Regions from separate parts of the Bacillus altaicus genome, predicted to be linked through region 2. Evidence: riboswitches for the same ligand, from Rfam matches in the RefSeq annotation. Region 2 holds a riboswitch; the other holds the start of a gene.
What was found. Region 2 has a riboswitch for cyclic di-GMP ahead of ACE38F_RS26850 (discoidin domain-containing protein). Riboswitches for the same ligand answer to the same signal wherever they lie in the genome.
Positions count from the first base shown of each region.

Region 1: it holds a riboswitch for cyclic di-GMP, as region 2 does, so the genes downstream of both, ACE38F_RS25740 (methyl-accepting chemotaxis protein) here and ACE38F_RS26850 (discoidin domain-containing protein) in region 2, are expected to answer to the same signal.

Region 1 covers NZ_CM143394.1:4,985,619-4,989,055, reverse strand. The annotation lists gene ACE38F_RS25745 (anaerobic C4-dicarboxylate transporter family protein) at 51-1,364, opposite strand; cyclic di-GMP riboswitch class I at 1,647-1,731, shown strand; gene ACE38F_RS25740 (methyl-accepting chemotaxis protein) at 1,865-3,437, shown strand, end outside.
Region 2 covers NZ_JBHHFZ020000002.1:137,099-140,535, reverse strand. The annotation lists gene ACE38F_RS26850 (discoidin domain-containing protein) at 1-1,710, opposite strand, end outside; cyclic di-GMP riboswitch class I at 1,844-1,929, opposite strand; gene ACE38F_RS26845 (Cna B-type domain-containing protein) at 2,546-3,437, opposite strand, start outside.

The DNA.
Region 1 (3,437 bases), on a different replicon from region 2:
TTTGATTAAAAAAGCACAAACCTTTTTAAATAAAGGTTTGTGCTTTTTCTTTAAAACATAATGGAAATTAAGAGCATTCCAATTCCAATAGAAGTAAAGGTTGCGATCAGGCCCGGAATCATAAAGCTATGATTTAAAACATATTTACCAATTCCTGTTGTACCAGTACGGTCAAAGTTAATTGCAGCAACGATTGTCCCGTAGTTTGGAATGAAGAAATATCCATTTACTGCAGGGAACATTGCAATAAGTAATGCCGGCGGAATACCAAGTGATAGTCCGAGTGGCACTAAAGCACGAACTGTTGCTGCTTGGCTATACAGTAAAATAGATAGAATGAATAGTGCAATAGCAAATAGCCATGGTGCACTTGTCACTAAGTGTTGAATTGATCCTTGAATTATATTTAAGTTTCCGTTGAAGAAAGTATCTCCCATCCAAGCGATACCAAAAATAGCAACAACTGCTGTTGCGCCTGCTTTAAAGACGTTACCAGTTACAATGCTTTCCACATTTGGTTTACAGAAAATAATAATGAGAGCAGCAATGGTTAACATGACCATTTCAATTGTGTTTGGCATGGAAAGACGAGCTAACTTCCCGTCAACCATCCATCCCGGACGAAGGGCTTCAAATGAACCAAGAAGTACGACAAGGAAAGTTCCTACTAGGAAAAGGATAACTGATAATTTAGCGCCTTTTACACCCGCAAATTCTTTTTTCTCTTCAAGTTTAGGGATCATTCCCTCTTTTAATCGCTTCAAGTATTCAGGGTCTTCATTTAATTCTTTTCCCATTTTACTAGCAACGAATGCAGCTACCATACAAGCAATAAAAGTAGAAGGGATACTGACTTTTAAAATATCTAACAAGGTGATTTTATAGTCGGCTAACATTGCTAAAAGTGCAACTGTTGCAGCCGATATTGGACTAGCTGTAATTGCCTGCTGGGAAGCGATAACGGCAATTGACATTGGTCGTTCAGGTCTAATTCCTGATTCGCGAGATACTTCGGCGATAACGGGAAGTACAGAATAAGCGACATGACCAGTTCCCGCGCATAGCGTGAATAAATAAGTAACAATAGGAGCAAAAAATGTAATACGCTTTGGATTTTTTCGTAATGCTTTCTCAGCAAGGTAGACAAGGTAATCCATTCCTCCAGCAGCTTGCAAAGCACCGGCAGCTGTAATTACTGCTAAAATCATAAGCATTACATCAATAGGAGGAGCTGTAGGTTGTAAGTGGAAGACGAAAACAAGTATTGCCATACCAACGCCACCCATTACTCCTAGACCAACTCCGCCTAGGCGTGCACCAATAAAAATGCAGAGTAGTAACGTAAGAAATTGTAGCCAAAACATGATAAACTACCTCCGAAATTCGTAAGTTAAGATATATTCGAATAGTTTAATTTGAATGAAAATTAAATGAATATCCGGAATAATCCTTGTGTTATATACGTTTTTTATTATATAACACAAGAAATGTAACATTCACTTATTTTGTTAAATTATTTCGAAAAAATAATACATTAAAACTTTATATTTACATCTTTAAATGGGTGGACATTTTAATTTTTATGTTGTAATATTTGGAAGAGAATATTTTAATTCTCATAGAACTCCCATATCGTTCAACTCGTTCAGCGAGAAAGGCAAACTTATGGAAACATGAGGACGCAAAACTACAGGAGCTAAGGTCGAAGGGCTAAGCTAGCCAGTTACCGGACGGATAGGGTTGGTCTTGGCCAATGCTTTTTCATTGGTCTTTTTTTTTGGTTTTTATTTGAGAATTGTTATCAATTAAAGGTGTGTTTTGAAATTATTATTTTGTATTAACTGAATTAAGGAAGGTAATGTGAATGAAAAAATATTGGCATAAGCTATCGTTTCTTCAAAAGAATGTATTGTTAACTGTACTCGTTATTTTAACGCTTGTTGGTACTATGGGAGCGTTAAGTTTTAATATGTTTCAAAATAGTATGATGTCTATATTTGAAAGGCATTCTTTTGAAACAGGAGATACGGTATTACATAAATTAGACGCAGAAATATTGAGAGATGTTGCAAAAGACCCAACGTCAGAAAGAGAAAAAAGAGAGAAATTAACAGAGAAATTAGATGAATCAACGAAAGAATTGAACAGTGTTGGACAAACGTATGTTGTTGGAGCGAAAAAAAATGAAAAAGGTGAGTTACAAATCGTCGGTTTGTCTACAGGTTTAGCAAATGTTGTTGAAGTAAAGCCGGGAGACTATTATAAACAACCAGATCGTTGGATGAAAGCATATGATAAAGTAATGAGTACGAAAAAAGCAAATATGACAGAAGTATATGAAGACGAATTAGGATCATGGGTAACGATATTAGAGCCAATTAAAGATGGAGAAGATAATATTGTGGCAATTGTTGCAGCCGATGTAGATGCCTCTATCGTTCCTAGTACAAAGGAAAAATTCATTATACAAGGTTTAATGTTTATTTGTATTTCTGTTTTAATTGCAACTGTTATTCAATTCTTAATTGTGCGTAACGCACTTGCTCCATTGCGAGATTTACGTGAAGGATTGCGCAAAGTTGGTGAAGGTAATTTAAGTATTAAATTAGAGGAAAGACCAGATGATATTGGTACTATTAATGCGTATTTTAATAATACCATCGAGAAGTTTAAAGGAATTATAGATAAAGTGAAGCAGACAGCAGAACAGGTTTCCTCATCTTCACAAGAATTGTCAGTGAGTACGAAAGAGAATAGCATGGCAGTTCAAGAAATCGTAAGTTCTATGGTTGAGTTAAGAGCGGGCGCTCAGTCACAAGAAACTTCAGTACCACAGTATTTAGGTATTGTATATGAAATGGAAGATAAGATGGAAGAGATAACGAATGCTGCAAAACAAATGGCGAAAGAGTCTGAAGGTATGGATCATCATTCAGTAAAAGGAAATGGTGTTATTGAACAGACGATTAATCAAATGAATATAATACAAAATGCAGTACAAGATTTATCTTCTATTATTTGTTCTTTGGAAACAAGATCAAAAGAAATTAGTGATATTGTAACAGTAATTACAGGTATTTCAAATCAAACTAATTCGCTAGCTTTAAATGCTTCTATTGAAGCTTCACGTGCTGAGGAAACCGGAAGGGGATTTGCCGTTGTTGCTGATGAAGTGCGTAAATTAGCAGAGCAGACGGAAGCATCAGCAAAAGATATAGCAAAATTAATCGGGGAAACACAAGCTGAAACGGAAGAAGCTGTTGTTTCAATGCAAAAAGCTTCAAAAGAAGTAGAATCTGGAATTAAACTTGTTGAAAGTAGTGGTGCTTTCTTTGAAAAAATTTCAAAATCAGCACAATTTGTTACAAATCAAGTTAGAGCTGTTTCTAGCAATTCAAGTGATATTTTGCAAAATGGCCAAAATATTGTTCGTGTTG
Region 2 (3,437 bases):
AATCACTCTTACTAAAATACCATTCGTTGAATTGATTGCTGAGATTTCTTCATTACTAAGAAGCATATCATTGCTTGTAGCAGCTCTATACGTTTTCCCCCCATCAATACTGTATTCCGTATCGGTTTTAATTCCCATTAATTTCCCTGCATTTACTCCATCAAAACTAAAAGTAGCAAGGTACAACCCTAAACTTGGCATTTGGGCTTTTATATTATTAGCTACTTGCTTCTCATTAACATTTGTTATTGTGGAGAATGCATTTAATATATTTAAAGTATATTGCTGAAGCTTAGCTCTATCACCTGTATTAAGAACATGGCTTCTAATTTGAGTAAGAAGATCCATCATAGGTCTTGGCTCATTAGCAAAAGCAGAAACTATACTGTTATTTAATTCTTGCCACTCAGCATCTGTTACATTTTGATTTTGTAACATGAGAGAAACGTAATCTTTCCATACTAAAACATTAATTGGTAGAATATTAGTAGCTGTTTTATAAATTGCACTTTTCTTATCTGATGAAGACATCGCTTTCGCTAACCAGCGTAATCGCTCTGATTGATCTAGTTTTACTGAATCACGTTCAGCATTTTCAAATAATAATATGTTCGGTACTTGATTTTTCAAACTATTATCTGACCAAGGAATAACAGTTACATCATGACGGCCCGATTCTCCCCATCCAGATATATCATTTCCTAAATTCCAAGAAGATGGTTTGTCATTCCATATGAGTGCACAATGTCCAGGCTGTGTAACAGGCATAGCTGCCACACCAAAGGCTTGACTTACTTGCACACCAAACTTTGAAATACCACCGCATACCGCACCATTTCTGTAAATTGAGGAAAGATTCCAACCTAAACCATAGAATGCATCATTTCCAGCTTGAACGCTAACTCCATCTTTGTTGTTTGTTACATACTGAATCAAATATGCACTTTTCCCTATCTTATCTTGACTTTTAAGCTCTGGATGTTCCGTATTTATCATATTTCTTGCCCAAGTTAAATCTTCTTCAGGTGACCAAGTATTCACTACTAATCTTAAATGCCAAACATCATATGTTCTAAAGCAAGGAAGTAACTCATTATTTTGATCTGCTGATTTATAATGTTGATACCTCGTTAATGGATTAATAGGTTTATTATTTGTCCAATATTTTATAGGTTCAGCATGAGCTAACGATGTAGCTATCGCTAATTTTAAATACAATCCTTCATGAGAATCTGCATCCGCATTCCATATCGTATTCCATATCTCAAGTGCATTTACTGGATTCTTTCCAGTTGGACTACCTCCTTCAAGAAACGTATTCATTACATCTGTATTTTTCATAACCCAATTAAGAAAATTTTGATGCGCAGCATCTTTTTTAGCGAATGTATTCATTGCTGCAGCACCTGTTTGTGAGATCAATTGCCACTGAGCCAAAGCTGCTGCAAATACTGGGTCTGCAAGCTTATTTTGTAAATCCAATTCAGTGATATTTCCAATATTTCCATTCAGATACGCTGTGAGATAACTCAAATGACCCTCAAAATTACCATTTGCAATTGCCTGGTTTGTCTTTTGATTCAATGTTTCCAAATTGAATGTTTCTAGATTGGATGACACCGTTTCAGCTGAAACTTTTGTATACGGAATCGTAGCAATACTCCCTAACATAATTGGCATAGTTAATAATAAAGATGAAATCTTTTTCAAAATAAGTCCCCCTTGTTTTGTTTTTGACCTTTGACTGCTGCATTATCATCCTTTATATAAAATAATTCCCCACACCTAAAGGCATGAGGAATTAAACAGCCAACATGAATAAAATTTGGTAGTTTCCTAACCTTTCGGCAACTGGCTGACATAGTGGAATGCACCTTAGTCCCTATAGCTTTGCGCCATTAGCTTTCACTAATTTTGCCTTTATCGAATTTCACTCTCGGATAGAATCGTAACAAAATTCAAAATATATTTATATATTTTGAAACTTATTAAATCCAATTTCATTTAATAATGTGGTAATCCTTAATTAAGGAAAAAATTCTTCAATAGTTTTTTACCACTAGTTATTATCGTTATGGTTCATCGTGTTACATCTAAAATGATAAATAAAACTTTCATGAAAAAAACGACTTGAATAGTGACAATTCGTTTTTCTTCCGTAGGATAGAAAAACGAAAGAGTAGAAATGGAAAGTGTACAAACACAAAAATAATAATGATTCTAAATTTTCAGAAAATATAATCGAAAGGGGTTTATGTCCACTCTCTCTATAATTAAGATTTTATCACTAGAAATAAAATTAAACAACAAAATTCGCATAAATTCGACAATTTTTCTTAAATTAACTTAATATTATCTCAGTCTTTATAACCAAGTAATATACTTTTTATCTTTTTCCGATATTCATCTCCCACCTAAAATTGATGTTTCACACCTTCATATTTTCGAGGAAGGAGTCTTCTGTCGAAAAAAAATAAAAAATAACCCGAGTAGTGATTTTTTATCTTTTCTACTACTCGGGTTACGTTACTATAAAAAAAGCTAATTATTGAACTTTTCTACGGTAGAATAGAATTCCACCTAAAACGAACAAAATCATACCTCCAATAATTGAAATCATATCCAATGATTTTCCACCTGTATTAGGAAGCCAGGATGATTTCTCCTGATTATCTTTAGTAGATAGTACTTTTGTATCATCCTTAGGGTTTACAGGGTCCTTAGGGTCCACAGGGTCCTTAGGGTCCACAGGGTCCTTAGGGTCCACAGGGTCCTTAGGGTCTACTGGGTCTTTAGGATCTACAGGGTCTACATCCTTGATTTTTGTATTCGTGATGTCATAACCTTTTACTTCAGATTTATATCCGTCTACCGGTTGTTCTTTCACTTCGTACTTATATGCCTTACCTTCGGCATCATATGCCGCTAAATCTTTAAATTCATATATCCAATCGCTTGCTTTTGTTACTTCTTGCGTTGCGATTACTTGGCCATTTTGTAGTAACTCTACTTTAATCATTTCTGGACGATTTGTTGTGTTATCGTCTTTCCATGTCTTCGTTCCTTCTACTGTTGTCTGCGCTACTTTTGTATTCGTAATGTCATAACCGTGAACTTCTGATTTATATCCATCCACCGGTTGTTCTTTTACTTCATACTTATACGCATTACCTTCGGCATCATATGCCGCTAAATCTTTAAATGCATATTTCCAATCGCTTGCTTTTGTTACTTCTCGTGTTGCGATTACTTTATCATTTTGTAGTAAGTCTACTTTAATCATTTCTGGACGATTTGTTGCGTTTCCGTCCTTCCACATTTTTGTTCCTTCTACTGTTGTCTGCGCTACTTTTGTATTCGTAATGTCATAACCGTGAACTTCTGATTTATATCCATCCACCGGTTGTTCTTTTACTTCATACTTATACGCATTACCT